4 regions of the Solitalea canadensis DSM 3403 genome follow, and region 4 is predicted to be linked to each of the others. Evidence: riboswitches for the same ligand, from Rfam matches in the RefSeq annotation. Region 4 holds a riboswitch; each other region holds the start of a gene.

Region 1 (8,407 bases), 1.1 Mb from region 4:
TAGCATTGGTATAAACACGGTAACGATCTTGTCCCTTGCTTGCTGCGTTCCCTCCTGTTCCCGGATTTGGATCGCGATTACGGTCAACCATCGCAATTACAGCAGCATCAGAACCAACAGTTTCTCCTTTTGGAACGTAAACCTGTACTTGCCCTAAAAAGCCAGTGTAATCATTGGTATAAGCATCCACATCAACAACCAGTTTATTATTGAACAAGATGCTTTTATAACCAACTTCAAATGAATTGATACGCTCAGGGCCCGCATCAGGAAGGTTTGCCACCTTTAATAAATCTCTGTTAGCTAATGCAGCAGCATCCGTATTGCCAGCAGCTTTAACGGCTGCGTTAAAATTAACAACTGAAGCTTGTGTATAGCTGTTATCCAGGTATCCAAGTCCTTCGTTAATGTACGGAAGACTACCAACACGTTTTACACGACCGTTATTTACATAAGAAAGTGCCTCAAACAATGCAGGGAAACGATAACCTTGCTGGAAGGTTACACGGAAATTATGTTTTTCAGAAAGCGTATAAACCGCTGCAATACGAGGAGTTAATTTTGGATCGAATTCAGGATTATAATCCATACGAACAGAACCAAATAATTTCAGTTTTTCCTGAAAGAAAGTCTTGGTAACCTGTGCGAAACCACCAAACTTCTTGTAAGAAACATCATTACCAAAGGTTCCGTCAGCTAATGGCTTATTACGATCTTCAATTGGTCTTGAAAAATCCACAAAATTGTTTCCATCTGGAATAATGTCATAAATACGGGCATCAGCACCAATCAACAAATCAAAATATTTAACTTGTTTTGAAAGATCCCATTGGCCTTCAACATTATACAAACGGCTTTTTTGAACCAAAGCAGCACCACCTGTTTCCGGAGCATCCGGAATAGTTGCAGATTTAATGTCCCAGTTATTGATACCAATGATAGTGTTTTTCAAATCCTGAAAGGCTTGTGTTCCAGGTTGCACACGACTTGCATCTGCTGCCTGCCGAGCGAATTGTGTAGCAGCCGCAAGATTTTCTGAGGTAAGTGCACCACCATGATCAATACCATAAGTGTTTAAAGCCGTTTTAAATTTCGCGGCCCATGCTGTACCGCTACCTCCACTATACAAATCCATATTATCAGCTAATGGCTTCACATTAAATGAATCTCCGGTATCTTCTAACGACATATAACCACGGATCAGGAAATTACTTCCTTTTAATTCTACTTTATGATTCTGAACAATCACATTATCTAATTGAATTTTATTTCCGCGCTGAAAAACTCCGTCCATCTTTCCAAAACGATAAGAATATGAGGCTTCCAGATTATCTGTAATACGATAATGTAATGCTGCGTCAAATTTTAAGTTATCAACGTTAGGGCTTACCAAGTCTTTTTCCCAGTAACCAGTGCGGGCAACAGTAAGTGTTTGATTAGGTTTACCATCAATAGTTAATCCTGTTAATGACACTGTATTACTTCCAGCCAAAGCATCATCTCCATACTTATTCCAGCCATCAAATACAGCATTATTAGCACCATCAAGAGCAGGATAAGCGGGATTGGCCGTTTTTAAGTTATTAGGATTTTGATCAAGGCGAGTATCTGAAAGCCAATCCGTGCCTTTCATGTAGCTAAAGTTCACTTTAAACGCCCATTTATTATTAAACGCTTTAGCATAACGAAGAGCAGTTTCCGTAAGATTGCTTACATCCCTTCCTGTTCCCTCAATATGATTGATACCATTTCTACTATAAACACTTAATCCCTGGTAAACAAACGGACTTTTAGTCAATAGGTTAGACATACCATTAATGGCATTCATGCCGTATAATGCAGAAGCTGCACCGGGAGTGATTTCAACGCTTGCAATATCTAACTCTGTTGGACCGATAGCATTACCAAGCGGAACACCTAATGTAGCTGCTTGCATATCAACACCGTCCACCAGTTGCATAAAGCGAAAGTTATTAGGAATGTTAAATCCGCGTGTATTGGGCACTTTGAATGTTAAGCTAGAAGTGGTCATTTGTACTCCTTTAACGTTTTCTAAGGCATCGTAAAAAGTAGGAGCCGGAGATTGTTTGATCGCTCTTATATCCAGTTTTTCAATTGCCACAGGCGATTTTAAAATACTTTCTTCTACTCTGGAAGCAGTAACCACCACCTCATTTGCCTGTATATTAATGCTTGAAAGGTTTAAAGCGATGGATTGATTAATATCCTTCACCTCAAACTCCTGGCTCTGAAAACCCACTAAAAACACTTGCAACACAAAAGGAAGTTTCTGACGTGTTTTTAATTCAAATCGTCCGTCGTTATTAGTTGACGTACCTGAATTGGTTCCCTTTACCCTTACTGATACACCACTTAATGCTTCGTGGGAATCTTTATCTTTAATGGTACCACTTATCAATATTGCATCTTGTGCTAGTAACCTCAACGAAAAGGTCAAAAGGATAGCTATTAGTAATGATTTTTTCATTCTATTAAGTATTAGTTGGTTGAATAATAAATAGTTGTAATTAGTAATACCTGAAATAGGTATTACCTTTTATCGCTTGTTTTAGCAACAACAATCATAGAGCTGTAGTGCTGTCGATTTGCTTTTCATTTGTATTCTATTAGGTTGATTTGGAAGAAAGATTGAGCGTAGCTTTCTTCTTAATTAAAAGTTAACAAGACAAATATATATAAATCCTACAGATTAAGTAGATTATTTTAAAAAAAATTTAGGGTATTTAATAAAACACCCTAAAAAACGCTTTTTTAGCCTTTATGGCGATTATTTTATTTATTATTTAAGAGGTTCATTACTTTAAGTTTATCGGCAATTAAAAGTAAAACGAATATTGTAAGGGAAAGTACGAGTGAAATAAATACAATAATTGCAAAGTATTTAATTGTCCACTCTAATGACACTTTCACTCTGTGAAACAGGCCGATTTTCTTTTCAGTTGCTCCTTCATAGAGTGAGAGTTTGACTGTACAAAATTCATTTTCAGAATCAAAATTACCTAACTCAACCCCAAGTTCCTGAAGCTTCTCTTCTGTTTCTAATATCTTATCATTCAACGCTATAAAATCAGTTATTTCTCCCCCTCTGGATTTCAGCTCATTTAATGATTGTAACGTTTTCTCAATTGAAACTTTCTTTGCATTTAGTTGCCTGTACTCGTTTGTTTTATCGACTTTGGTAATTTCCTTTGTCTTAACAAGTCCAATTTTCTGAATATCAACATAAAAACTATCAAATTTTGCTGGATTAACTCCAATGACTAAATGAAGTTGCCTGTTCCCCTGCTGCCCCACATTCTGTTCGTATTGAATAACAGCACTGTACGATTTGGTTTTGCCTTTAATTAGTTTATCATCTTTTTCAAATTCAGAAGATTTTGTTTTTATAGAGGCCGTTTTTTCAAACTTTTGATTGGTCGATAAAGATGGAACTGCCTGATAATTAGCCCCTTTAATTAAAATCTTTTCTGAAGCATAGTTCTTTCTAAGGTTTTCAATGCTGCTAAAAAAATCTTCACTGTAATTATTGTTATAATTAACAGATCCCCCTGCAACATATCCATAAATCAACCTAAAAATAAAAAGGAGAATAAAAACAGCTCCAAACCATTTACTTATTCTCCAAAATTGCGTTTTAAAATTGGGCATAATGTTTTAATGCTTTAAATATTAACTATCAAACATAACAATTACTTATTATGTATAAAAGTTATTTAAAGCTTCGAAACTTCTAATGCTTGTTTAATATCTTTCAGAATATCGTCGATATGCTCTAAACCAATAGACACCCTAACAGTTCCCTGATTGATGCCAACCTGTTGACGTTCAGCTTCGGTTAACTTTGAATGCGTACTTGATGCCGGATGCGTTGCAATTGAGCGCGTATCTCCTAAGTTTGCTGAGATAGAAAACATTTTTAATGCATCCATAAACTTACTTGCGCGATCATAACCTCCTTTAACCACAAAGGTTACAATGCCCCCTCCCGCTCTCATTTGTTTTTTAGCAATTTCATATTGAGGGTGAGATTTTAATAATGGATATTTAACCAACTCAATCTCCGGGTTAGCTTCCAAAAACTCGGCTACCTTAAGTGCATTATCACAGTGGCGGTCCATGCGGACAGCTAATGTTTCAAGGCTTTTCGAAAGCATCCATGCATTGAACGGCGACATAGCCGGACCTGAATGGCGGGCGAATCCCTCTATTTCAGCAATCAATTTTTGACTTCCCAGTATTAAACCGCCTAAGGTGCGACCCTGACCGTCGATATATTTTGTAGCAGAGTGAATAGAAAGATCTGCTCCATATTTGATAGGTTGTTGCAGATAAGGTGTTGCAAAACAATTATCTACCACTAAAATAGCATTGTGTTTTTTCGCAAATTTACCCAACCATTCCAAGTCGATAATATCGATTCCCGGATTAGAGGGTGTCTCCACAAAAATCATTTTCGTAGTTGGCTGAATAAGGTTTTCCCATTCTTCCGGTTTATCCAAATCAGCATAGGTTGATGTTACCCCCCATTTAGGAAATACATTTACCAATAACTGATGAGTTGAACCAAACACCGAACGGCTCGACAAAACATGGTCGCCGGACTTTAAGAAAGCAGCGAAAGTGGTGAAAATAGCTGCCATACCTGTTGAAGTTGCCCATCCTGTTTCAGAACCTTCCAAAATGGCCATTTTTTCAATCAATTCAGAAGTATTTGGATTTGAATAACGACTGTAGATATTTCCTTCCCGTTCATTTGCAAAAAGCGCGCGCATATCTTCCGCGTCATCAAATTTATAGCTTGAAGTTAGGTAGATAGGTGCTGAATGCTCTTTTGCCCCTGAGCGTTCTGTTTGAATACGAATAGCGTTGGTTTCGAAATTTGACATTCTGTTAGATTAAATTTTAGAATTTGAAATATAGGATGAGAGATTTGAGACATCACGGTAGGTAACATCGCCAAAATTCCTTAATAAATTTAATTGTAAATTCATGATCCTGTAATTTTTATAGTTCCCAATAAACTCAATTATTTGGGCAGGATTTGGCACCTTTCCGTATGCGGCGGTTGCCAGAGGGTCTTAGAGCCTGTTCTCTCGCCTCTTCTTTATAAGAACTACAGTAACTTAGTGGAATGCTAAGGAGTAATTCAAAGTGGCTGCAAATATAGGATTTAGATTTGAGATGTGAGATATTAGATTTGAGAAAAATTTCAATCTAAATTTGAGATTTGAGATATGGTATCTGAGAAAATCCATCTGACATAACCTCGTATTTGAATATAAATATGGGATTTGGAAAATCTATCTTATTAAGAAATCTCAAATTCCATATCCCATATCTCACATCTAATTAAGCTTATAAGTATAGCTTAATTTAGCTGTTTTACCTAAAATCTGAGCTACTGAGCAGTATTTATCGTAGGTAAGAGCCAAAGCTCTTTCGATCTTTTCTGTATTTAAGTCTCCGAAGAAATGATATTCAACATTGATCACTTCAAACAATGAAGGAATTTCTCCATCTACACGTTTGGCGTCAATGCTGATTTTAAGGTCTTTTAACGGTTCTTTTTGCTTTGTAAGTATCGAGATAACATCAATAGCGCTACATCCTCCTAAACCCGCTAAAAGCGTTTCCATCGGACGAAAACCTTTGTTCTCTCCTCCTATTGACGGATTTGCATCTATATTTACAACATTTCCCTGCTCGTTTACAGCTTCGAAATGGTAAGCGTTGTTTTTACGTTCCAGTTTAATATTCATTCTTTGATCCTGATTTAAGTTCTACAGCTTTGAAATTCGAGGCACCTAAATTATCAATAATATTAGATTTGAGATGTGGGATTTGAGACTCTTATCTATTAATAGCTTATCCTATCTCTATCTAATTGTTAATATGAGCTGAAGGATTAGTACATACTTAAAGTCTATCTCATATCTAATATCTCAAATCTACCCCTTTACAAAATTACTCCGGCAGCAACTGTATTTTTTGTGCCTTCATCTATAATAATAAAGGAACCGTTCGCTTTGTTTTGTTCGTAAGCATCAAAAAATAACGGTTGTGCAGTTTTGATCTGAACTTGTGCAATATCATTCAGCTTCAACTGCTTACGTTCAGTATCTTTTTCCAATGTACTTGTATTTACTATGAAGTCGACATCGCGAAGCATTGATTTTACACGATTATTACTGTGCTGAATAATATATTTTCCTCCCTGAACTGAAGGTGTTGTATCCATCCAACAAACCTGGGCTGTAAATTCTTTGTCGGCTTTTGGCTGATTACCAACCTTGGCAATTAAATTCCCACGGGTAATATCAATCTCGTCTTCAAGCAAAAATGTTACTGCATTTTTAACCTCTGCAGTTTGCAGATCGCCATCAAATGTGGTGATTTGCTTGATTTTCGATGTTAATCCCGACGGGAATGCAATTACTTCATCACCCACACTGAATTTTCCACTCGCCACACGACCTGCATATCCTCTGAAATCGTGATATTCTTCTGAATGCGGACGAATTACATACTGAACAGGGAAACGAGCATCGTTCGTATTTTCATCTTTGTTAACTTCAACATTTTCAAGGTATTCAAGCAATGTCGGGCCTGTATACCAATTCATTGTTTCTGAACGATTCACAATGTTATCTCCCTTAAGCGACGAGGCCGGAATAAAGGTTAGGTTTTGATGTAAACGGTCAAACCCTTTTACGAATTGTTCAAATTCAATGCGGATATTATTGAATGCATCTTCTGAATAATCAACCAAATCCATTTTGTTTACACAAACCACCACTTCAGGGATTTGCAATAGATTGGCAATAAAGAAATGGCGGTGCGTTTGTTCAATTACACCTTTCCGAGCGTCAATAAGTATGATAGAAAGCTGAGAATTGGATGAACCGGTAACCATATTTCGGGTATACTCAACGTGTCCTGGGGTATCAGCAATGATGAATTTGCGTTTATCTGTATTGAAATAGATATGTGCTACATCAATGGTAATTCCCTGCTCACGTTCAGCACTTAGTCCATCTGTAAGTAATGATAAATCTAAATAATCAAAACCTTTGCGTTTACTAGCCGCCTCAACCGCCTGAATTTGGTCGGTAGTAAGCGAGTTTGTATCATATAATAAACGACCGATTAAGGTACTTTTACCATCATCTACACTTCCTGCGGTCGAAAATTTGAGTAGTTCCATGTTGTTTTTTGGGATTACACTGATTGTTGAAAAGATTTACTCCGATTTTTTTAAAGGTCGATAGACCATAGTCCATAGACCATAGTTTTTTGTCGCTATAAAAGCAAATCTATTGACCATAGTCTATTGTCCATGGACTAAAAATACCCCGCCAATTTGCGTTTCTCCATAGCTGCTTCGGAGCGTTTATCGTCGAAACGGGCTCCGCGTTCAGATATGGTTGAGGCTTTGATTTCTGTGATGATATCGTCTACGTTATCAGCTGTTGATAATACAGCTGCTGTACAGCTCATATCGCCTACTGTGCGGAAGCGAACATCCGTTTCGTATACTTCTTCTCCATCCATATTGATGTAAGGAGAGTGAGGAAATATTAAGCCATCGCGTTCAAACACTTCACGCTTATGAGTGAAATAGATGCTTGGCAAATCCATATTTTCTTGTTTGATGTAACTCCAAACGTCTAATTCGGTCCAGTTGCTGATGGGGAAAACACGAACATTTTCTCCAAAATTGATCATACCATTTAAATGATTCCAGATTTCCGGACGCTGACGTTTAGGATCCCATTGTCCGAAGTCGTCACGAACAGAGAATATACGTTCTTTAGCACGTGCTTTTTCTTCATCACGACGAGCACCACCTATACATGCATCAAACTTATTTTTTTCAATAGTTTCGAGCAAAGTAACCGTTTGCAAAGCATTTCTGCTGGCATATTTACCGGTTTCTTCCGCTACTTTCTTCTGATCGATACTATCCTGAACAGAGCCTACGATTAACTGAGCACCAACTTTGTTGACTAACCAATCGCGAAAATCAATCGTCTCCTGGAAGTTATGACCAGTATCAATATGAACCAATGGAAAAGGGAATTTAGCCGGAAAGAAAGCTTTACGAGCCAAATGCACCAATGTGATAGAATCTTTTCCACCTGAAAACAATAAAGCAGGACGTTCAAACTGCGCCGCAACCTCACGTAAAATGTAAATCGACTCTTCTTCTAATGTTTTTAAATGGTTGTTCATAACTGAAAGTTATTTGTTAATAGATCATGGTTCATAGTTCATAGAACAATACACCATGAAAAGTTATTATAAGTTATTGGCTATGAACAATTATCTATTGGCAACGTTATTTGTTAATAGATCATGGTTCACAGAACAATACCTGAAAAATTAC
Region 2 (8,407 bases), 1.1 Mb from region 4:
TCTTTAGGCCGGAAGCTCTTCAAAACAACCATTTTAGAAAACAATATTATTCAAACAGCAGGTTCTGCCGGTGAATCCATTGCTTCAGGTGTTGCCTTTACATTGCCAGCCTTCCTCTTTTTATCGATTACGGAAACAGGTGGAAGTGTGGGAGCCGAATATTTCAACTACCTGACTATTTTTACATTAGCAGCAATGGGAGGTGTTTTAGGAACATTAATGATGATTCCGCTTCGCCGCTCATTAATAGTTAAGGAGCACGGAAACCTTCCTTATCCAGAAGGTACAGCCTGTGCATCCGTATTAATTGCAGGAGAAAAAGGCGGCGACTTTTCAAAAACCGCTTATCAGGGCTTAGGCTTTGCTATCATTTATGCCATTTTCCAAAAGATATTTAACCTGATTGCAGCAGTTCCTACTTTGGTAACCCAGCAAACAAACAAATATTTCCCATCAGCAACTGTTAACGGAGAAATTACGCCGGAATATTTAGGTGTTGGTTATATCATCGGCCCTCGAATAGCGGGTGTGTTGGTAGCCGGAGGTGTGTTGGCCTGGTTAGGATTAATTCCATTATTAGCAACATTGGTTCCTGGTGAAGTAATTGCTGCTCAATTAGTAAAACTAGGTTATTTAAAAGATGTAGCTGTAGCGGGTGGCGATTTAGGATGGAATCCTCTAACAAAAACCTTTGAAGACACAGCATCCGCTATTTACTTCGCTTATGTACGTCAGATTGGTGCAGGTGCGGTAGCGGTTGGGGGCTTAATGACGCTTATCAAAACAATTCCAACAATTGTCCGCTCATTTAAAGAAAGCATTGGGTCATTAAAGGATCGTCAGTCTGATGAAAGTGTTTTACGTACCGAACGTGACCTATCATTCAAAGTGGTAATAGTAGGTAGTATTGCCCTGGTGTTATTGATTTTGTTTATGCCACAAATTCCAAGCAGCACCTTAATTGGCAAATTACTGATCGGAATTTTGGTGGTGGTATTCGGTTTCTTCTTTGTTACTGTATCCAGCCGCATTGTGGGTTTAATCGGATCGAGCTCCAACCCTATTTCAGGTATGACGATCGCTACCTTAATGGGTACTTGTTTAATTTTTATCAGTGTTGGATGGACCGGAAAGTTATTTGAACCAATGGCCCTAGTTGTCGGTGCAATTATTTGTATTGCCGCAGCCAACGCCGGTGCTACCTCTCAGGATTTAAAAACTGGCTACATAATCGGTGCAACTCCTAAATATCAGCAATTAGCTTTATTTATTGGGGCTATTGTATCATCGGTTGTAATTGGAGCCACTATTAAAATGTTGGACACTCCTACTGAAGCTGCTATTCAGCAAGGTATCACCCATACAATTGGTACTAAAGCTTTCCCTGCTCCTCAGGGTACGTTAATGGCTACCTTAATTCGCGGTTTATTATCTTTTAACCTGGATTGGCAGTATGTTTTAGTAGGTGCATTTTTATCTATTACCATTGAGCTTTGCGGAGTAAATGCTCTTTCATTTGCTGTAGGAGCTTATTTACCGTTATCAACTACACTGCCGATTTTTGTCGGAGGAGCTATCAAAGGTGTTGTTGATCGCAAAATGAAAAAACAAAACCGCCATGAAGATGATGAACTTGGTAAAGGCAGTTTATTTGCTACTGGTTTGGTTGCTGGTGGTGCTGTTGCTGGAGTATTAATTGCATTCGGACAAGTTTTGTTCGAAGAACAGTTGAAAGCCATTAGCTGGCAAGCATCCCTTGAAAAGGCTTTAGGCTCAGGTGGCTATCAATTACTTGGTACAGCTTTGTTTGCCTTTATGGGCTTTGTTCTTTATAGAATTGCCATGAAAAAAGAGTAATTTTCTCTCTTTGCACACTAATAATGAAAATGCACAAGGAAATACCTCCTTGTGCATTTTCATTACCAGACATGTTACAAATAACTCTTCGCAAAAACTGTAAATTAGCCCCTCTTCCCAAAAACTAAACGTAAAATCATATAGATAAAAGTAATGAGAGAAACGACCATGAAAAAAATCGGCCTGGTAGGTGGCATTAGCTGGGTATCGACAATAGACTATTACAGATTCATTAATGAGGGAATTAATGAAAAATTGGGTGGACTTAATTTCGCTGAATGCATTATTTATTCGTTAAACTTTGATGATTTTCAACGAAATAATACAGCCGGCAACTGGGATGCTACATTCCTGTTAATTGCTGAGGCATGCGAATCTTTGAAAAAAAGTGGTGCAGAAGCTATTGTTTTATGTGCAAATACGGCACATGCAGTTGCAGAAAGAATAGAACGACAAATACAACTACCAATTATTCATATTGCCACTGTAACAGCGAATGAAATAACCAAGCAGGGTATCAAAAAAGTAGGTTTGATCGGAACAAAATTCACAATGGAAATGGATTTTTATAAGGACAAACTAAAAGAAAATAATATAGAGTCTATTGTACCTGCTCACCAAGATGTACGTGATTTCATCCAAAAAACAGTAAAAGAAGAATTGGGCAGAGGCATTGTAAATACTGAAACGAAAAAGGCTTATATTTCAATTATAAATGAATTAATTGCCAACGGAGCGGAAGGTATTATTTTGGGTTGTACTGAAATACCCATGATCATTAATCAGGAAGATGTTTCTGTGCCGGTTTTTGATACAACGAAAATTCATGCAAATGCAGCAATTTCGTTTGCTCTTTCTTAAAAAAATTTGAGCTTAAAGCCTGTAAATATCGATCTAGTAAAAAAACCAAACTAACTTTTTCAATTCAATTTGCATGGCATTACAAAAATACTTTACTTTGCGCCAGTAAAAGTTCTTTAAAATTCTTATCCAGAAAGACGGAGGGACAGGCCCGATGAAGTCTTAGCAACCTTAATGATCTCGCATTAAAAGGTGCTAATTCCTGTGACGCAATATATTGTGTCATGAAGATAAGCAAGTAGCAATTTTTAGATTCCATTCTATCTGATTCCGCCATTTTCTTCCTGACATCATTAAAAGCGCTCTTCCTTTCGGATAGTTTTTTGTCGTTTCCACGAAAAAGATCTCTTGCTTTAATTAACAAATTACCAGTTAAAATAAATTTTCAGCAAGCTATATGAGCTCAAAAACTAAACTTGGATTATTCGGATTTGGCTGTGTTGGCCAGGGTTTGTACAATGTTTTACACCAAACGGAAGGTATTAAAGCTGAAATCCTAAAAATCTGCATTAAAAATCCTAACAAAAAACGCAGTTTACCCAACGAATACTTCACATTAGATAAAAATGACATCTTATTTAATGAAGATATAAATGTGGTGGTTGAAATGATCGATGATCCGGAAGCGGCTTTTGAGATCGTTAAAATAGCTTTACAAAATGGTAAAGCAGTAGTAACTGCTAACAAAAAGATGATTGCTGATCATTTTGTTGAATTATATGAACTGCAGCAACAATACAATGTACCGTTATTGTATGAAGCTTCAGCCTGCGCAAGTATTCCGATCATCAGAAATTTAGAAGAATACTATGACAATGATTTGTTAGGAGCAGTTGAGGGAATTTTCAATGGTTCTACAAACTACATCTTAACCAAAATCTTTAAAGATAATATCGATTTTGATACTGCACTTAAACAAGCGCAGGAAATTGGTTTTGCAGAAACCGATCCAACCCTAGATGTTGAAGCGTACGATCCTAAATATAAATTATGTATTATCCTTGCCCACACCTTTGGTTTATTTGTTAAACCAGAAGAAGTATTTAATTATGGGATTCAAAACCTGTCGACTTTCGACATTCAATATGCCAACGAGAAAGGGTATAAAATTAAGCTGGTAGCCTTCTGTCGCAAAGTAGATAATAAAATTGTTGCTGGTGTATTGCCTCGTTTTGTTAAACCCGAAAATAAATTATATACTATTGAAAATGAGTACAATGGTATTTTAGTGGAAAGTGCATTTACTGAATATCAGTTCTTTGCAGGAAAAGGTGCCGGAAGCAACCCAACTGGCTCGGCTGTGCTGTCTGATATTTCGGCGCTAACTTACAACTATAAATACGAGTACAAGAAACACAACCGTGGTGCAAAGGTTGAATTAACCAATAACTTCACTGTTGATCTGTATGTTCGTTATTCCACTTCAAACCCAATTGATACTTCTTTATTCTCAAATATTAAAGAATCTTACTCAAATGCTGATTCAGCATACATCGTTGGTACTATAAATTTCAATGATCTGCGTAACTCAGATTTATTAAAAAGAAAAGATGTTAACATAATTGTTTCCGCAGATAATAAATTTGACGTAGTTGCAAATACGGCTAAAACAGCTGCTGAACAAGTGGAAGTGATCTAATTTAGAAAGCTTTATAAATAACAAAATGCCTGTTAAACTTTTTTGTTCAACAGGCATTTTTATTTATATTCATCTCTCCAACAAGCAATTACAATGGAAGCAACAGCAGAATTTATAAAAGCCATTGAAGCTAATGAAACCACAATTGTTGAACAATTGATCTCTTCACAACCCGAATTAGCAAGTGCTAAATTATCATCCGGGTTATCCACGCTCCTACTTGCCTCCTATTACAGGCATCGGGAGTTGATCGATATTTTATTAAGAAACCGAAACCAAATCGATTTGCACGAAGCATCTGCTTTAGGGCAAACCGCATTAGTAGATGAATTGCTATACAGTGAACCTTTCTCTGTCAATTCTTTTTCTGTAGATGGTTTTACTCCATTAGGATATGCTTGTTATTTCGGACATTACGATACTGCCAAATTACTGATCTACTGCGGAGCCAGTGTTAACCTGCCTTCCAATAATGAATTTAAAGTTTCCCCTATTCATTCAGCTGTCGCCAATCAGAGTGAATCAATCACTCAATTACTGATTGACCATAAAGCAAATGTAAATGCTACCCAGGTAAGAGGAATTACGGCATTACATACAGCAGCTCATAATGGCAATAAGCGACTTATTGAACTCCTATTAAATGCAGGGGCCAATAAAAATGCAAAAATGGAAGACGGAAGAACCCCATGGGAAATGGCCGAAAAAAACCATGAAGAATTAGTAGAATTACTTTGCTGAATACAAGTGCCTTCTTTCTAAATAACGCCAATAAATAATAAACCCATACAATTACTTACTGTATGGGTTTATTATTTTATATGGAAATAATTTTTACAGCTCCCAGATATTGGTACCTCTTCGTTGTTTAAAATACATGCGAACGTTTAGCAACAATACTCCTACTAAGTAAAATATTACGGGAAATCCTACAGCAATAAATGAAGAGTAAATAAAAAACAGACGTAATTTCGAAGTGGAAATATTAAACCGGTCGGCAATGTAATTGCACACTCCAAAAGACTGACGTTCAAAAAAACAGATTATTCGTTGTAACATTTCTTTAAGATATTTACTCCAATACTGCAATTTAAACAATATTTTTTATCGCAGTAGTTATTTTTTAATTGGACCAATGCTTGTGATTGTGCAGCATTTTCACATTTTACTCCAAAGGTCGAAAAAAGTTTCGTTATCACATTATTCTCACTTGGTATAGTTTCTAACAAACTTAGTGCCTGTCGACTTACATCTTCATTGTGATGCTGTTTGCCATAGAAAAATATAAACGGAATAACTACATTAATAAGTATGTTATAGATTGATTCCCTACCTAAAATTTTCTCATCTTCTCTATCGGTAGCTTTATCAAAGCTAAAATGAGTGTTCCAATACGATGAAGCCTTTATATCAAACAAAGGTATTAATTGCTTTACTTCTGCTTTTTCCAGTATCCTATTTAATAAATGATTGGATTTAAAAACTAAATCAGCGAACTGTGCGATTCTAAGTGTGGGGAAGTTTGAAGGCCTCAACCGCAAATATTTCCACAAATGAGCATCCACTGGTTGTAAACGATGCTTTATCGCTAAAAACTCGTATTCTTTCCTTAATTTCTGAGGATATTCATCGTTAAAATCTTCTATTAATAATCCGGACTGCCCAAATAAAAGCGACTCAAGTTGAAAAAGGCTGTTTTTATGTTTGGCTAAAATTAAAGACGGTAGTGACCTGGCTAAAAGTAAAAATGGTTCAGCATTTATATTAAAACCGAATCCTCTGGCGATCATTCTATAAAAGGTTTCTTCCCAATTATTAACAGTATTCTTCAATTCATACTCAATGAGTTGAATTTTATCTTCCAATCGCTCTACAAGCAACCGCTCTAACCAATTGGTAATTGCTAAAGAGTTAACAGTTGATAAAAACGACTGGCAAGGAAGTCCCTGACTTGCTTTCAATAATGCATGATAGTTTTGAAGTACCTTTTCATGAAGCCTGTTGCCTAACGACAAAGTCGGGATAGCGATACCCAAAGTGTTTATGATTAGCTGATCAGCATTTAAAACAACGTGTAAAATAACGTTATCATAAGTTTTGTCATTAAAATGTTTGTGTTTATACCAATCAGAGGCGTTCTTATGAATCTCCACATTCCCGGCCCAAACGGTTTGCCCTATTTTAATACGGGCATTGAAGAAATCAGGTCCGGCGTGTTTATTATGAGTTCCTGCATTAATAATCGTAATTAACTCACCATCTGTTGTGTACAAATTAAGTACATCCATTAATTTGTACTTCCATACAAAATGTAAAAAATCCTCATTCATAAATAGCTGCTAATTGGAACCGATTAAGTTTGGCACAAAATCGGCATCCTTTTATCAGTAATTTAACGACGATCAACGGAATTAGTTGATATGTTTTTTACCTAATTATAAAGCGAATCAATTAGCTCAGGATGCAGTGAAAACAAATCACTCTGTGCGGAAAACTCCGGCGTTGGACCTACAGCTCCGGTTTTCTTTAAGATGGCCGGCTGCTACACATACAACGAGATGTAAATAAAATTTAGTATCGAACGAAAATATATAAATAAGACGTTCTTCAAACAGTATCTTTATCAGCTCAAAGAACAATCACCTTATCCTTTTTATTATGCAGAAACCATCAAAAGACGAGTACAATCCTTATTATCAACATTATATTGATCTGGTTCCGGACGGAAACTTTGAAACTGTTTTTACGGATAATTCAATTCAAACCATCCACTTTTTTGAAAATATTACGACAGAAAAGCATGATTTTCGCTATCAGCCGGGCAAATGGTCTGTAAAGGAAGTATTGATGCATATTATCGATACAGAACGGGTAATGTCTTACAGAACGTTGGTAGCCGCAAGAGGTGATAGTAATACCCCACTACCAAGTTTTGATGAAGACGGTTATGCAAATAATGTGGATGTAAGCCATAGGACTATGAATGATCTGCTTGATGAATTTAAGGCAGTACGGAGCGCGACCGAAAAGCTTGTAAAAAATTTAACAGCAGCTCAGGTAAAATTTAAGGCAAATGCCGTCACCCACCCAATAACAGCATGTGCCTTAAGCTATATAATGATCGGGCATATTAACCACCACATCAATGTTCTTAAAGAACGCTATCTATAGCACCCGAATCATTTGGTTAACCTGCTGATTTTCCTAATCTCGGCAGGTTTATTTCTTTGATACTTTTTTTACGGAAGATCAACGTTCCAACACAAAGTCCGATCGCAAGAGAGAAAAGCAGTGAACCCGTCAGAATAAAATAATGGGCCGTTTCTGTTAATAAATGCGGTGAGCTAAAAGCGAGATCCTTATCGGTTAGTTTTGCCACCCCTAACATAGTACGATAAGCGTACAATCCCGGAATCATTGTGATACATGCCGGCATTGAAAACACAATTGGCGGAGTATGAACAATATGCGCAACAAAAATACTGGCAAAGCCTATTAACAATGATGCAGATAAAGTTGATACAATAATACTTTGTCCGCATTCTTCCCTTAAAATAAACCGAAGCATGTGACCGGCAGCGCCCAACAAACCTGCTGTAATTAATGCTTTCTTGGGAGTATTAAATAATAAAGCGAAGCCGATTCCTACAAAAAAAGCCAGTATACCGTCTCTTAAAATGAGTACTAAATTCGATTCCAAATTCATAGCTATGCTGTATTAATAATTGTTAAATCCTATAATTAACATGCTTAGTATCATACCAATAGCGATACTAAGTACTATGCAGGCTCCATAAATTCCACGGGCAATTGCTGTTGGGATATGCCCTTCAACAAGGTCCATAATGGCATTCAATAGCGGAACGCCGGGTACCAAGTACAAAACACTGGTAGCTAAAGTTGATTCAGGAGTTTTTCCTATATGCATTAAAACGTCCAAGCCTGCAATAATACTGGTAACAAAAGAAGCTGCCAGTACAGATATAAGTACGTTGAATCGTCTCTTAGTGAGTAATTGCCTGCAATAAAGTCCGGCAACAGAAGCGATAA
Region 3 (8,407 bases), 1.9 Mb from region 4:
ATTAAATATGGGCATAAATGCGCATTATCAATCAATCAGTCGCGGAGTACTCGACACACGTGACCTGATCTATTTTCTAAGTTTTTCTGCATTATTCTTAGCTGCAACAAAAACCGTATTATCAACCAGAAAATGGTAGTAGATTTTGTAAACCGATCTATGAACCATTAACCATGAACAAATCATGAACAATACAGTAAAGAAAAAATCTATCATACAATTTCTGGCGATAATTGCCGCCGTTTTTTTAGTAAATATTGCAGGTAGCTTTTACTTCAGCCGCATCGATTTCACTAAAGAAAAACGCTATACTTTATCTGAATCGACCAAAAACATTCTAACCGGATTGGAGAATGATGTCGTTGTAAATGTATACCTGGAGGGGGAATTACCGGCAAACTTTAAGCGATTAAAAAAATCGACACTCGAAATGCTGGATGAGTTCAAAGCATATTCTAAAGGTAAGATCTATTATAATTTTATTGACCCTTTGGGTTCATCATCTGTTGAACGTCAAAACGCCATGATCGATACATTGGCAAAGCAAGGTTTGCAACCTACCAACCTGATGATGAAAACCGATAAAGGAAACACCCAAAAGATTATTATTCCAGGAGCCTTAGTTTATTATGAAGGCAAGCAGTTACCCATTTCACTTTTACAAAATAGCAGCAGAGTTGGAGGCGGTACGCAAGAAGAGGCCATTAATGCTTCCATTGAAAACATTGAATACCAACTGGCATCAACCGTAAAAAAACTTTCCAATAAGAATAAAGCATTAATAGGTTTCACGATCGGTCATAATGAACCAGACGACCAACATTTGGCAGATATAGGAAGAACATTAGCCGAATCTTATGAATTGAGGAGAGTTGACCTAAATGCCGTCAAATTAATTGATTTACAAAAGTTTAAAACGTTGGTAATCGCTAAACCAACAAAAGCTTTCTCTGAAGAAGAAAAGTATAAACTGGATCAGTTCCTTGTAAATGGTGGAAATCTTTTTTTATTACTGGATCAGTTACAAGCCGAAACAGATAGTATCAGAAGTAGAGGAATGTCACTGGCTTATCCATTAAGCTTAAATCTTGATGATATGCTTTTCCGCTATGGTGCAAGGGTAAATTATAACTTAGTGGAAGATGTTTATTGTGCAAGGATTCCGGTAATATTGGGTGAAGGAAATCAGGCGCAACAAGAGTTATTACCCTGGATATTTTATCCGATGCTTATTTCTAACTCCAACCATCCAATTGTCAGAAACCTGGAGGCCGTTCGTTGTCAGTTTGTTAATTCAATCGATACAATCGGCAATAAGAATATCAATAAAACAATTTTATTAACTACTTCCCCTTACTCGCGCAAATCGAATGCACCTGTAGTATTATCGTTAGCGAGTGTTCAGGAAGAACCCGATCCGGCAAAATTCACTGCCGGGCCACAAACTGCAGCTGTGCTGTTGGAAGGCAGTTTTTCATCCGTATTTGCAAACAGAACAATAGAAGGGGCCGATTTAAGTATTCCGTTTAAAACTCAACATAAGAAAAGTAAGCTTATTATTGTTGCCGATGGTGATGTTATTACAAATGATGTTTCTGCCTTAGACAAACAAATATTCCCGTTAGGTTTTGATAAATACACTAACCAAACTTATGGCAATAAAGTATTTGTCGAAAACAGCATTGATTACCTTACAGATGACTCAGGTTTATTAACACTTAGAACCAAAGAAATCAAAATAAGACTTTTAGACAAAGAAGTGATCAGGAATGAACGTCTGAAATGGCAACTTATAAATACAATACTTCCGGTAGCCATTATTGTATTATTCGCAGTCGGACGCAGTATTTACCGCAAGAGAAAATACGCAGCTTAAATTTTGAAGAACATTAAAAAGACAAAGGATAATTAGCATAAATTATCCTTTGTCTTTTTAATCAATTTCAAGAACTTCAATACCATCAACTTCGGCCTTATAGCCCATGTTAGAATAAATAACCTTTCCGATTCTTCGATAAGTTAAAAGAACAGTTACTGAATCCTGATAAAAATGATTATCAACTTGGGCATAATTTACCACCATAAAAGTTCTGGTATCAATCTCAGCCCATAGGCCAGCTTTGTCAACAGAAGGACTTCCATACCATTTCAGGGTTGCTTTTTTGGTGATAATTGCTCCCACCTCAAGGTCCTGAAATTGCATTACTTCTTCTTCTCTTTCACAAGCTCCAATTATTAAGGCAATACCTAAAAAAAGAATTAGTAATATTCGCATAAATCTAAATTCACTATATATTAAAAGCATTCAAACACCTATACGCTTTAAATAAACCAAATGCGACAGCAGAAGGCTTACTTTTCATAAATAATTAATAGGCTAACATTTGCTTTATTAACGAAACGTTGATACTTTCATCTTTTAATTCTTAAAACTTAGGCCTATTTTTAGGCCTTAAATTCATACATATGAAGTTTATTGTTTCTACAAGTACCTTACTAAAACAGTTGCAGGCAATTAGCGGCGCGTTGAGCAGTAATACGGTACTTCCAATTCTTGAGAATTTTTTATTCGAGATAAACGAAGGCACGCTTACTGTATCTGCAACAGATTTGCAAACCTCAATGACAACAAGTTTGCAGGTTGAAGCTAAAGAAAATGGAAAAATCGCAATTCCTTCACGTATTTTACTTGATACGCTTAAAACCCTTCCTGAGCAACCCGTAACTTTTACCATTGACAACAACTCTTACGGAGTTGAAATAAATGCAGGTGACGGTAAATATAAACTTGCGGGTGAAAACGGTGATGATTTCCCTAAGATTCCAGTGGTAGAAAATGCCAGCACGATCTCAATTACGGCATCTGTGTTAGCTGAAGCTATCAGCAAAACCTTATTTGCAGTTTCTAATGATGAGCTTCGCCCGGCAATGACAGGTGTTTACTGCCAGTTGTCACCAACCAACGTAACATTTGTTGCTACAGATGCGCATAAATTAGTTCGTTACCGTCGTTCAGACACGCAAGCAGAGTCTGCATCATCATTTATCCTTCCTAAAAAGGCATTGAACTTATTAAAAAGTTCATTACCAAGTGAAGACATCGCTGTTCAAATTGATTATAATAACAGCAGTGCATTTTTCCGTTTCAACAGCATCAGTCTTATCTGTCGTTTAATTGATGAGCGCTACCCTGATTATGAAGCGGTAATTCCTCAAAACAACCCTAATAAATTAACAATCGATCGCAGTCAATTCTTAAGTTCACTGAAGCGTGTGGTTATTTATGCAAATAAAACCACTCATCAGGTTCGCCTAAAAATCAACGGCAGCGAATTGAATATTTCTTCTGAAGACTTAGACTTCTCAAACGAAGCGTACGAACGTTTAAGCTGTCAATATAACGGTGAGGATTTAGAAATCGGCTTCAACGCTCGTTTCTTAATTGAGATGTTAAATAACTTGAATTGTTCCGAAGTTATTTTAGAAATGTCGACTCCAAACCGTGCGGGTATCTTATTCCCAACCAATCAGGAAGAAAACGAAGATGTTTTAATGTTGGTAATGCCGGTAATGTTAAATACCTACGCATAATTTACTAGTTGAAGAATTTGTAGAAAGCTGTTCCGATTTTTTGGAGCAGCTTTTTTTTCACCTCATCCCCGGCCCTTCTCCTTAAGGAGAAGGGAGCGCTCGGAATGTATGTTTCGATAAATTCCATTATCATCGAAAATTCTCAGTTAAGCAATCTGCCCAACCGTCCTGAAAATGGCAAGCTTGCACTGTCTCAAAGTCCCTCTCCTTCAGGAGAGGGATTTGGGGCGAGGTCATACTCTACTCAATCAATAGACTTTTTAAAATAAATTTGGAGAATAACGTTATACTCCATTATATTTGAACACCGAATTACTTCATGCATTAAGCACAATGTAATTCTTATAAAGAAGAGGCGAGAGAACAGGCTCTGTGACCCTCTGGCAACCGCCGATACCGGAAAGGTGCCAACTCCTGCTCAACCCTGATTTTCAGGATGAGAACTATAAAAATTACAGTAAAATGAAGACAAAAAATTCAACTTCCTTCGTAAAGAGTAACGGTTATTTCTTCCTGTTACCTATCTCATTCAATTCATTTAGCAATTCTACAGCATATTTTTACTGTTGTTGCATGTGTTAAGGCGGGTTATTACTTGCATCTATCCTATTGCTATTACCTAAAGTTTCCATGCGCGCTGGCAACAGATGATAGTAGCTCTAAAATAAATCAACTTTTTACTTACTAAACATCAATTGACAATGTCAGGCACAAATTATCATTTCGAAACACTGCAACTTCACGCAGGACAAGAAGTTGACAGCACTACACTTTCTCGTGCAGTTCCTTTATATCAAACAACCTCTTACGTTTTCAAAGACTCTCAACATGCAGCCAACCTGTTTGGATTAAAAGAATTCGGAAATATTTACACCCGAATCATGAATCCTACCACCGACGTTTTTGAAAAACGTATCGCAGCCTTAGAAGGTGGTGTTGCTGCCGTGGCTGTTAGTTCAGGACAAGCAGCTCAGTTTCTAGCCCTTAATAATATTTTGCAGGCTGGCGATAACTTTGTAAGCACATCTTTCTTATATGGTGGCACCTATAACCAGTTTAAAGTAGCTTTTAAACGTTTAGGTATTGATGTACGCTTTGCCAATGGCGATAATGTGGCAGAATTTGAAAAACATATTGATAAAAACACTAAAGCGCTATATGTTGAAACAATAGGAAATCCGGAATATAATATTCCTGATTTTGAAGCATTGGCAGCTTTGGCCCGTAAATACGATATACCATTAGTGGTTGACAATACATTTGGTGCTGGAGGATACCTGGCCCGTCCATTAGAACTTGGAGCTAATATTGTTGTTGAGTCTGCAACTAAATGGATCGGTGGACACGGAACAAGTATCGGCGGTGTTATTGTGGATGGGGGAAACTATAACTGGGGTAATGGCAAATTTCCTCAGTTTACAGAACCATCAGAAGGATACCATGGACTGGTTTTCTGGGACATTTTCGGAGAAGGAAATCCGTTAGGACTGCCAAATATTGCATTTGCAATTCGCGCAAGAGTTGAAGGGCTTCGTGATTTTGGCCCTTCTGTAAGTCCATTTAACTCATTTTTATTTATTCAGGGATTAGAAACCTTGTCACTACGCGTTCAGCGTCAGGTTGATAATGCATTAGCTCTTGCGGAATGGCTGGAAAGTCACGATCAGGTTGAATATGTAAGATACCCGGGACTAAAAAGTAGCAAATACCACGAGCTCGGTAAAAAATACCTGAAAAATGGCTTTGGTGGTGTATTATCCTTCAAAATAAAAGGAGGAAAAGAAACTGCCGACAAATTTGTTAACAGTTTAAAACTGATTAGCCATCTAGCTAACGTAGGCGATGGTAAAACCTTGATTATTCATCCTTCAACAACTACTCATGAGCAGTTAAGTGAGGCTGAACAGTTAGCATCAGGGGTTGAACCGGGCTTGTTACGTATATCAGCAGGTTTTGAACATATTGATGACATCAAAGCAGACCTTCAAAATGCATTCAGCATCGTAAATGAAGGTGTAGCTGTATAACATAAAAACGCATCGCCGTTTAGGCATGCTTAAAATATTAGTTTTTAGAAATAATAAGTTTGCAGCATGCATCCGTGTGTACAGCCCGGATGTTTTGCTGTTTTAGTGTAAAGAATAGATGATCAGGAGTTTTACATATACGAATGCTTTTAAGTTAGAGTCAGGTATTGTGTTACCACAGCTTGAAATAGCCTATTTCTCTGCTGGTACTATAAATGCTGAACAAACAAATGTGATATGGATTTGTCACGCCCTAACCGCTAATGCCGATGTTAGCGATTGGTGGAATGGCATTGTAGGAAAGGGAAAAGTATTTGACCCCGATCAACATTTTATTGTTTGTGCTAACATTCTGGGTTCTTGCTATGGCACAACCGGACCGTTATCTGTTAATCCTGAAACGGGTGCTCCGTATTTCCATACTTTTCCAGCAGTTACCACTCGTGATATGGCCCGGGCTCACAACCTGCTAAGACAACATTTGGGTATTCGACGTATTAATACAGCAATCGGAGGGTCATTAGGAGGGCAACAGGCAATGGAATTTGCCATTGAGCAACCCGAATTAATAGAAAATCTAATCCTTATTGCTACCAATGCATCTCATTCGCCATGGGGTATTGCTTTCAATGAAAGTCAACGATTAGCTATTGAAGCCGATACAACATGGAAAGATAATCACCCTGAAGCAGGTCTTAAAGGGTTAAAAGCTGCACGTTCACTTGCACTATTAAGCTATCGCCATTATGATGCCTATAATATCACTCAGAAAGAACTGGATATTGATAAAACCGACGAATATAAGGCTAGTTCGTATCAGGCATACCAAGGAGATAAGCTTGTAAAAAGATTTAACGCATTTTCTTACTGGGCACTAAGCAAAGCCATGGATTCTCATAACGTCGGCAGAAATCGGGAAAGCATTCAAAATGCTTTATCACAAATCAAGTCGCGTACGCTAACCATAGGTATCAGCTCTGACTTACTTTTTCCTCCAGTTGAACAAAAGTTTTTGGCTGAACATATTCCTGGGGCTAATTACATTGAAATCGATTCTTTCTTTGGCCATGATGGATTCCTTATCGAATGGGAACAACTAAAAACAATTATTAATGATTTTGCCGCTGTAACGAGTAATTAACAATTATAATAACAGGTAGTGAGTACTACCTGTTATTCTTCTTCCCTAACCTTAAAAGTACGTTTCGTTACACTTAAACTATCAACAGGAGATTCATCGTCATCCTTTCTGATTTTCCAGTTATTTAATGAGGGTTGTCCGGCATTTTTCCAGGCTGTATACCAATAGCAACCAATGATATGAATGGCTGAAATCATTTGCCGTTCAACCATTCCATTTAATTGCTGATGATATTTTTCGGAATATTTCTCTGAATAATCACTCACCATCATCTTATTCTTTTCAACTAAACCATACTTCTGTTCGGAAGCCATTTCTGAGTTTAATTTTGCTTCGAACTTAAGGACAGAATCAACCGCATTATGACATTGCAGTATATGCTTCCATACATAATCCAACGGATGATCAATGTACCCTGCCCTTCCTGGTAATTGATCGTAACTAGAAGAGAACAACACAGGTAATCGTGTTTCCCAAAAACCATGAATCCCTTTCTGACCGGTAAGCTGTCCATTATAATTAGAAGTGGTATGTAATGGAACAGAAGCATCCGCCAAATAATGACCAAGGTAGGCTGAATACCTGAGAATTTTAGCGGAATCACGTTCAACAAATGCTTTTGTAAGGCGATTTAGTGTTAACTCAATATTCCATGGCAGTATTCCCTTACTTTGCAATGTATCTTCTGAGTAAAGAGTTACTGCATCATTCCATCGCATTAATTTCTTTGTTGCCAATAATTCAGGATAATGATCCAAATCCATAAAATGCCTTGCTCCTTCTTCCTTTACCAGGTAACGCATTTTATCAGGGTCAACAGCATGCTTGGTAAGATATTCAAGATTTCGTTTATAAAACCCAAACATCTCCGGAGGAAGTGTAAAAACAGCCATTCGGTTTATTTGCATGTGAGCAAAAAATCCCCATTTAAATGAAGCATTTGCTGTACCTAACGGCAATAGCAAAAGCGAGCAGAGTGTGCCTGCCAAAAGAAAACGCATAAATAGATAGATGTTAAAATTAATTTATTGACTGAGACAGCCGCTTTTTCTTTGTAATAGCCAGATTTAATTCATCCTGATGTTTTTGAAACTTAAAAACTTTAATAGTTCCAATCGTATAGTTACAAACCCAGGCTTCAAGTGTATCATCATCTTCAAAAATATCTACACCTACAGGCCTACCTTTCGAATCAAGTGAATAAATCTTTACAAGCCCATTATCAACTATTTTAAAAACATCCAACTTATTTCCTTTATAACAGGTAACAAATAAAAACTGGCCATTTTTTGATAAAATAATTGTACGCGGGTGAGATTCAGTCTTAGCAGTAAAAAGGGTTTGCCCTGTTAAAGGATCGATACAAGCAACTTCCGAAAGCATATTATAGGAAACAAATAGTCGTCCTTTAGTATCCATAACTAGGTGTCTGGGATTGGATGCCACATTAATAGGAGGTTCATTTTCCCATGTCTTCATATTTACCACATTGATACGCGCACCACCCATGATCGCTACAAAAGATCGCTCATTGTTATTGTCGACAACAATCCCCCTGGGAATAGCTCCCATTGAAATATTTTTAAGCAGATAGGCGAAAGGGAAATGATCCGGATCAATTGTTAAAACACTCGTGGAATGAGAATGC
Region 4 (8,407 bases):
GCCGACATCTTTGGCAGTGCCGTTATTCGTCCGAAAACACTTGAAACAACCGCTTTAGGAGCTGCATATCTTGCAGGACTTGCTGTTGGCTATTGGTCAGATATTGATGAGATCAAAAACCAATGGGCAGTTGACAAACGATTTGAACCTGCTATTAATGATGAGAAAGCTGTTGAATTATTAAAATACTGGAAAAAAGCAGTTACCAAATCCTTAAGCTGGATTGAAGACTAATATCAAAAACTAACACAACCAAAAATAGTATTATGTCAAATTTTATTTCTGAATTTATTGGCACTGCTGTGCTTATTCTTCTGGGGGGAGGAGTTGTTGCTAATGTTGTTTTAAACAAAACAAAGGGCAATAGTTCCGGTTGGATTGTTATTACGGCGGGTTGGGCATTTGCCGTATTCTGTGGAGTTATTGTTTCTATGCCAAGCGGCGCTCATTTAAATCCGGCAGTGTCTTTATGTTTAGCCATTGCAGGCAAATTTTCATGGGCAAGCATGGCAACTTACATAACAGCCCAGCTTTTTGGAGCCATGACCGGAGCCTTTCTTGTGTGGCTTACTTACAAAGATCATTTTGACCAATCGGATGCAGGTTCTCAACTTGCCGTTTTCAGCACTGGACCCGCAATTAAAAATCCAATCCTGAATTTAATAAGTGAGGTCATAGGAACTTTTGTTTTAACATTTGTGATCTTATGGTTTGGTACTGGAGCCAATGTGCAAGGATTAGCAGCATTAGGTCCATTACCTGTATCCATACTCGTTTGGGCAATTGGCTTATCATTGGGTGGAACTACCGGATATGCCATTAACCCCGCCCGCGATTTAGGTCCACGTATTATGCACGCCATACTTCCGATGAAAAACAAAGGATCATCTGATTGGCAGTATGCCTTAATTCCCGTTGCAGGACCTTTAATTGGCGGTGCATTAGCTGCTATTATTTTTAATTGTGTACAATAACTATCCCACATCTACCCGAAAAACACCATTAAAATTAACGCTCATGTTTTATGAAAAAACTATTTATTACTCTCTTTTCGCTTGTTGCATTTGCGACAAGCTCTTACGCGCAATCTGAATACAAACCAGTTGATTTTACTTTACAATTAAAGAATATGCACTTATGGCGTGGTTACACAGTTACCAATACGCCAATGACTGCTGTTGACTTACATTACAATTCAAAAAACGAACATTTTAGTGCAGGAGTTTGGGGAGGAGCAGGTTTTACAGGTGATTACAAAGAATTCGATTATTACCTCTCTTATCAAAACAAAGGATTTAATATAGCGCTTTGGGATATTTACAACTTCTCGACAGGAGCAACTTATAACAACTCCGAATTTTTCAATTATAAAGCAGGAGAAACTGGTCATTTTATCGACTTAACTGTTGGTTATAAATTCCAGGGAAGTTTTCCATTGAGCATGTCGTGGAGTACAATCCTTTACGGAAGGGACAGAGGAAGCCAAAATCAGCAAAATTTATATTCGACTTTTGTTCAGCTAGGTTATCCAGTGATGAAAAGCGACATCGTCAATATTGATGTTTTTGCAGCAGGCGCCTTTGCCTTAAATCCTGAAGATGGATCTAAAGCCAACTTTTACGGTTCAAAAAGTAACCTGGTCAGCTTAGGATTTACTGCATCGAAAACCCTGAAAATCGGCAATTTTAGCCTTCCTGTTTCAGTTATGCCAATGTGGAACCCAGAACTAAACCAGGGAAACATTCAATTCGCAGTTAACTTATTCTAGTTTCATAAGTTATTTATAGCACGCAAAGCCGCTAAGACGCAAAGTATTATACTTTTATGCCTTAGCGGCTTCTTCGTATCTATGTCAAAATCACGCAAAGTCACTAAGAGCACAAAGTAATCATTCCTTCACTTAGTGTCTTTGCATGACTTATCTTCTTTCTATATCCATTAAAATCAGGCAAAGCCGCTAAGACACAAAGCAGAACTTTCGTTTGCGCCTTAGCGTTCTTTGCATGACATATCTCCTTCCTTTACCTTGTATGATAAAATCACTAAAGCCGCTAAGCACAAAGTAGAACATCCCTTTGCGTCTTAGCGGCTTTGCGTGACTTATTTCTTAATTTATTTCTTTTCTTCGGTAACCTGTAATACTAAGCATAACTCCACTTCGCAGTTATCCTTAATTTCAACAAGTCGATTAGCGTCTGAAGGATTTAAGCCAAAATCTCGTAGATTAATTTGTTGTAAAGCTTTAAATCTTAACCCACAAGTAGAAGACTCTCCCTTATACGGAATTAAATAAGTCTTTTTAACACCAGCAATGGTAACACTTACCTTGCTTAAACCATTTTGCCATGGCATTTCATTGGCTCCTGGCTTAGGTGAAATAGAAATTACTTCAATCTTACAAATTGGATGTTCCTTGGACTTTAACAATTTTCTAAAATCCCGGTTCATTAAAAAATTACCAGAAGTAAATTTCTCAATTTCCAATTGTAAATCTCCAAATGCACTAATCAGTTGTTCATTGGTAGAGTTTGCTCCTATTTTAAAAGCCCGCATCATATCACCTTTATAGGTAAATGAGTACCCACCTATAGAAGTACGACCTTTTAATTTCACAGTGCTTTCAGGAAGTACTTTTACGAAGGTTTGCTGAGCTTCTACAGGAAGCGTTTGCAGCAGAAAGAATCCGGCAACAAGCACGATTAAATTTAGCTTCATTTTATTCGCCGTTAAAGTCTTTAAGAGGGGTAAATTAGAATTGAGAGCTTAAGAAAGCAGCAGACCTATAGGTCTGCTGCTGGTTATGAAGAATTTGTGTTTGTTTTTTACACCTTAGAAAGAGATGGCTGCTTCAATTACGTAACCATTGAATTTACCACCGCTACGATAATCAGCTGTTGGGAAATCTTTGTATTTTTGGTCAACGTATTCAGCTTTCATCATGATGTTTTTAGTGATGAACCAACCAGCACTTCCAGCGATACGGTCAATTTTTACATCATCAGCTACACCCATTACTTTACCGCTAACTGTATTGTAACGTGCTCCTACAAAAAGATTCTCATTTTTTCCGAATCTGTACACACCTTCAACAGCATATTGATTTAAGGTTCTGCTAGTTGTTTCAGCCGCTGCTCTACCTTTTGCATTTTCGTAAGTTCCGAAGAATTCAAAACCTTCATACTTTACAAAAGCGTTGATCATAAAGGCATCCACTTTCTGACTGAAGTTTGGATTTAAACGACCTGACCAAGGAATATTTTTATAATCCGCAGGAGTAGTTTTGCCATCATTAGCATTATAGGCTCCCCATTTTTCCATCACGTTTTGATAGTTGGAACCTGTTCTATCACCCCAGTATAAAGTACCAGCATTGTTTCCGGCATTTCCATTGTGATAATAACTACCTGACAAACGTACTCTTAAATTTTCCTGGATTTGTTTGTCAACCCCAGCTTTCAGGATAAGAGATGGTGATTTTTTAGCATCTGTATTTGTTGCAGAAGTTACAATTGAGTCAACATTACCTTTTAATTGACCACCAGTTACTCCCACCATTCCGAAGAAACCATCTTTTTGAACGAATACATCACCACCAATTTCAGTTGTGAATCCATCAAGAATATAGCCTTCCATGAACGGATTTTGAAGGGTTTGGCCACCGTCAGATCTGCGGAAGTGCATGTCACCGTAGTTTACTTCATAGTGACCAGCTCTGATCGTGGTGTATTTCATAATGTTATCCCATAACTCACCTTTAAACGGCAACTTGTCAATTTGTAAGTAACCGCCTTTTACCCAAGTTTCATTGTGGTGACGAGATGACAAATAAGTAGTTAAGTTCAAGCGGATACCATCGTATAACTGCGCATCAAGATATAAATTAGCCTGAGCAGTCATAAAACCAGGTGAAAGCGGATATAACTTATTGGCAGCTTGATTATTTAAGGCTTTAGGATTTTCTTGTTTCAAATTTTGAAACTGCTGAGTAAATCCAGCGCCAATTCTAAATTTGAATCCATCATAAACTACGCTATCATTTTTACCGGTTTCAAACATGTTGATACCACGTTGATCGTATGGACGGAAATATTGGATTTTTTGTTGTTGAGCATATATGGCTGTCGAGCTCGCTGCTAATACAGCCAAAAGAGTAAACACTTTTTTCATCTTTTTATCCTTTAACTTTTAAAAAACTTTTTTTTACGTTGGGTTATTTGTAAACCACATCAAATTCGATAGAGATATCGTCGCCTGTTTTTATAGCGCCAAGCATCGCTTTAGGAGGGGTGATACTAAAATCAGTCATCTTCATTTCCTTTTTCCCTGTAATTTTCACAGCACCATTACCTAATACTTTAGCATTTCCGGTTACAACAATGTCTTTTGCAACTCCGGCAATTGTTACCTGAGCAATCGCATTAACATCTCCTGTTGTACTGATACTGTTTACTTTTTTGAGATTAAAGACTATCTGAGGATATTTATCAGCATTTAATGATTTGTAAACATTTTTATCCATTCCTGAATCATAATATTTACCATCTTCTTTTAAACTTTTCATCGATTTCACCACCATTTGCATTTGCATGGCTTTGATCGATTTTAAAGTAGTTCCTGATTTTTCGGCCTGCAACTCACCTGAAAGCTGCTCCACTTTACATCTCCAATCATGAAGTGTAGAAGTTCCTTTAACCATTACTTTACTTTCGCTTGCGGAAATTTTTTGTTGAGCACTCGTCATTAGTGGCAATGACAACAAACAAATTCCAATGAGAATTTTCATTTTACGTTTCATATAATTCCCTTTCTATTTATTATTTATTGTTTCGTTTCCTTTTGTACAGCAAATATAAGGGGAAATTAGATGTTAAAACATGATTAAAATCATTGTGTCAAAAACACACTAATAATCAATGTTAAAACATTGATTATTAGTCAAAAACAATTCAATAACTATTAGATAGTATACCGTATGGATAAAGAAGGTCTATTAATCAATAAAAAACTTGTAATTAACCAATGAATTACAGACTTTTGTATCGCTTATAAAGAAAGACGGAGGGAATAGACCCGATGAAGTCTTGGCAACCTGTGCTAACAAGGTGCCAAATTCTATCCTGATAAAATCAGGAGAAGATGAGCAAAGTGGGAATCTCCACTTGATATCTGATAAGCACATAAATTATAAGTTGACACAGATTATCTCTTTACAGAAATAATCCGGTTTATTCCGATACCACAATTGATGTTATGGGAATTGATTATTCCAAACTTGGCTTAATCATTTAAACTGAAAATGTGGTAATAAAACGGAAGATAGCTGATTATATCGCCGTTAGGTTTTATGGCCAATTGCCGGCCGTTGATACTTGAATAATGGATATTAGAAATATACTTACAAAACGCATTTTGGTACTTGATGGTGCAATGGGAACCATGATCCAGCGATATAAATTGCAGGAGGATGATTTTCGTGGCAAACGTTTTAAGGACCACCCTACCGATCTGAAGGGCAATAATGACTTATTAAGCATTACCCGCCCGGATGTAATCAAAGCGATTCATCGCGAATATCTTGAAGCTGGTGCTGATATTATTGAAACCAATACCTTCAGTGGTACCACTATCGCTATGGCTGATTACCAGATGGAACATCTTGCATATGAACTAAATTATGAATCAGCTAAAATAGCTAAAGAAGTTACAGCGGAGTTCAATGCTAAATATCCTGAAAAACCTCGTTTTGTAGCTGGTGCCATTGGTCCGACAAACAGAACGGCTTCATTATCTCCGGATGTTAATGACCCTGGATTTCGTGCAATCACTTTTGACCAGTTAGTTGAAGCTTACACCGAACAAGTACATGGACTTGTTAGTGGTGGTGCTGATATTATTTTGGTGGAAACTATTTTTGATACGTTAAATGCCAAGGCCGCCTTATTTGCTATCGACCAATACTTTGAAGTAAATAAGATTAAGCTTCCAATCATGGTTTCGGGAACAATTACTGATGCCAGCGGACGTACTCTTTCCGGACAAACAGCAGAGGCTTTTTTAATTTCATTATCCAATTTTGATCTTTTATCAATAGGTTTTAACTGTGCTTTGGGTGCAAAAGATATGCGTCCATACCTGGAAGAAATTTCAGAAAAGGCTCCATTCTTTGTGGGGGCCTACCCAAATGCAGGCTTACCGAACCAATTTGGTGAGTACGATGAAACCCCTGATCAAATGCTTGATCAAATTCGCGATTTCTTAAAAAGCGGATTTATAAATATTGTTGGAGGTTGTTGCGGAACCACGCCGGATCACATTCGTGCGATTGCAGATGAGGTTGCTAAATATGCTCCCCGTAAAAAAGCTGAACCTCAACCTTTTTTGCGTCTGAGCGGTTTGGAACCTATTGTGATTACTCCGGAAACTAATTTCGTAAATGTTGGTGAGCGAACTAACATTACCGGATCTCCCAAATTCTCAAAATTAATATTATCAGGAGATTACGAAGGTGCCCTTGCTGTTGCTCGTCAGCAAGTGGAAGGCGGCGCTCAAGTTATTGACGTTAATATGGATGAGGGGATGTTGGATTCGGAAGCAGCAATGGTTAAATTTTTAAATCTTATTGCATCCGAACCTGATATCGCAAAACTGCCCATCATGATCGACTCTTCAAAATGGTCGGTTATTGAGGCTGGACTTAAATGTTTACAGGGAAAAGGAATTGTTAACTCCATTTCACTAAAAGAAGGCGAAGAAAAATTTAAAGAACATGCTCGCAAAATAAAACGTTATGGCGCTGCAACAGTGGTGATGGCTTTTGATGAAAAAGGTCAGGCCGATACTTATGAGCGTCGTATCGAAATCTGTGAACGTTCTTATAAGTTATTAGTTAATGAGATTGGATTTGCTCCTCAAGACATTATCTTCGATCCTAACATTTTAACTGTTGCGACTGGTTTAGATGAACACAATAATTATGCAGTCGATTTTATTGAAACAGCCCGATGGATCAAACAAAATCTTCCGTTAGCAAAGGTTAGTGGCGGTGTAAGTAATATTTCGTTCTCCTTCCGTGGTAATAATACAGTAAGAGAAGCGATGCATTCAGCTTTCTTGTATCATGCTATTAAAGCGGGACTTGATATGGGTATTGTTAACGCTGGTATGCTGGAAGTTTATGAAGAAATCCCTAAAGATCTTTTAGTATTAGTAGAGGATGTTCTTCTAAACCGTAAACCTGATGCCACAGAGCATTTAGTCGCTTTTGCAGAAACTGTAAAAGCCAAAGGAAAAACAATCGTAAAAGATGAGGAATGGAGAAAAGAAGGAGTTGAAAAACGACTGAGTCATTCATTAGTAAAAGGCATTATTGAATACCTGGAGGAAGATGTAGAAGAAGCCCGCCAGAAATATGATCGTCCGTTACAGGTTATTGAAGGTCCGTTAATGGACGGCATGAACGTAGTAGGCGATCTGTTTGGTTCCGGAAAAATGTTTTTACCTCAGGTTGTTAAGTCGGCCCGTGTGATGAAAAAGGCGGTGGCTTATCTATTACCATTTATTGAAGCTGAAAAAGAAAAGCTGGCCCACGCTGATCCAAGTTCTGTTATCGAGGGAGGCCGTGAAGGGGCCGGAAAAATTTTATTAGCTACGGTTAAAGGTGACGTTCATGATATTGGAAAAAACATTGTAGGCGTTGTTTTGGCTTGCAATAACTACCAGATTATCGACTTAGGAGTAATGGTTTCCTGTCAGCAGATATTGGAAACTGCCCGTAAAGAAAATGTGGATATAATCGGCTTGAGCGGCCTTATTACACCTTCACTTGATGAAATGGTGCATGTGGCCAAAGAAATGGAACGCGAAGGATTTAACATCCCGCTTTTGATTGGAGGTGCCACCACTTCACGTGTACATACAGCAGTAAAAATCTCTCCGAACTATAACGGACCTGTTGTTCACGTATTAGATGCATCGCGTTCAGTTCCTGTTGCAGGAAATTTGCTAAATGATCAAAAGGATAATTTTATGGCTGGTATTACCAAAGAATACGACCAGCTTAGAGATTTCCATCTTAATAAAAAATCAACAAAGACATTCGTCTCTATTGAAGAGGCTCGTAACCGCAGGCTGAAACTAAACTGGGAAAGTTATCAGCCTGTTAAACCTTCTTTCACTGGAGCTAAGGTTTTGGACAATTACGATCTTGCTGAATTGGCTGAATATATCGACTGGACACCATTTTTCCATACTTGGGAATTATATGGAAGTTATCCTAAAATATTCAATGACGAGGTTGTTGGGACAGAGGCTAAAAAGCTTTTTGCGGATGCGCAGGTTTTATTAAAACGCATTGTTGACGAGAAACTACTGACAGCTCGAGCTGTTATTGGTTTCTGGCCAGCCAACT

The links. Region 4 has a riboswitch for S-adenosylmethionine ahead of metH (methionine synthase). Riboswitches for the same ligand answer to the same signal wherever they lie in the genome.
Region 1: it holds a riboswitch for S-adenosylmethionine, as region 4 does, so the genes downstream of both, SOLCA_RS11175 (trans-sulfuration enzyme family protein) here and metH (methionine synthase) in region 4, are expected to answer to the same signal.
Region 2: it holds a riboswitch for S-adenosylmethionine, as region 4 does, so the genes downstream of both, SOLCA_RS11000 (homoserine dehydrogenase) here and metH (methionine synthase) in region 4, are expected to answer to the same signal.
Region 3: it holds a riboswitch for S-adenosylmethionine, as region 4 does, so the genes downstream of both, SOLCA_RS01830 (O-acetylhomoserine aminocarboxypropyltransferase/cysteine synthase family protein) here and metH (methionine synthase) in region 4, are expected to answer to the same signal.

The regions. Positions count from the first base shown of each region.
Region 1 covers NC_017770.1:2,686,531-2,694,937, forward strand. The annotation lists gene SOLCA_RS11165 (TonB-dependent receptor) at 1-2,488, opposite strand, end outside; gene SOLCA_RS11170 (DUF4349 domain-containing protein) at 2,794-3,669, opposite strand; gene SOLCA_RS11175 (trans-sulfuration enzyme family protein) at 3,735-4,907, opposite strand; SAM riboswitch class I at 5,023-5,134, opposite strand; gene SOLCA_RS11180 (OsmC family protein) at 5,367-5,780, opposite strand; gene SOLCA_RS11185 (sulfate adenylyltransferase subunit 1) at 5,978-7,225, opposite strand; gene cysD (sulfate adenylyltransferase subunit CysD) at 7,363-8,253, opposite strand.
Region 2 covers NC_017770.1:2,645,983-2,654,389, forward strand. The annotation lists gene SOLCA_RS10985 (OPT family oligopeptide transporter) at 1-1,857, shown strand, start outside; gene SOLCA_RS10990 (aspartate/glutamate racemase family protein) at 2,026-2,718, shown strand; SAM riboswitch class I at 2,841-2,955, shown strand; gene SOLCA_RS11000 (homoserine dehydrogenase) at 3,116-4,357, shown strand; gene SOLCA_RS11005 (ankyrin repeat domain-containing protein) at 4,451-5,098, shown strand; gene SOLCA_RS22815 (PspC domain-containing protein) at 5,192-5,416, opposite strand; gene SOLCA_RS11010 (DUF2851 family protein) at 5,401-6,687, opposite strand; gene SOLCA_RS11015 (DinB family protein) at 7,016-7,528, shown strand; gene SOLCA_RS11020 (threonine/serine exporter family protein) at 7,545-8,063, opposite strand; gene SOLCA_RS11025 (threonine/serine exporter family protein) at 8,076-8,407, opposite strand, start outside.
Region 3 covers NC_017770.1:469,036-477,442, reverse strand. The annotation lists gene gldF (gliding motility-associated ABC transporter permease subunit GldF) at 1-139, shown strand, start outside; gene gldG (gliding motility-associated ABC transporter substrate-binding protein GldG) at 185-1,876, shown strand; gene SOLCA_RS01840 (hypothetical protein) at 1,934-2,275, opposite strand; gene dnaN (DNA polymerase III subunit beta) at 2,467-3,591, shown strand; SAM riboswitch class I at 3,931-4,043, shown strand; gene SOLCA_RS01830 (O-acetylhomoserine aminocarboxypropyltransferase/cysteine synthase family protein) at 4,293-5,618, shown strand; gene SOLCA_RS01825 (homoserine O-acetyltransferase family protein) at 5,737-6,759, shown strand; gene SOLCA_RS01820 (zinc dependent phospholipase C family protein) at 6,792-7,760, opposite strand; gene SOLCA_RS01815 (YncE family protein) at 7,780-8,407, opposite strand, start outside.
Region 4 covers NC_017770.1:3,774,907-3,783,313, forward strand. The annotation lists gene glpK (glycerol kinase GlpK) at 1-234, shown strand, start outside; gene SOLCA_RS15680 (MIP/aquaporin family protein) at 267-974, shown strand; gene SOLCA_RS15685 (hypothetical protein) at 1,025-1,768, shown strand; gene SOLCA_RS15690 (hypothetical protein) at 2,113-2,715, opposite strand; gene SOLCA_RS15695 (hypothetical protein) at 2,830-4,167, opposite strand; gene SOLCA_RS15700 (YceI family protein) at 4,211-4,783, opposite strand; SAM riboswitch class I at 5,041-5,143, shown strand; gene metH (methionine synthase) at 5,377-8,407, shown strand, end outside.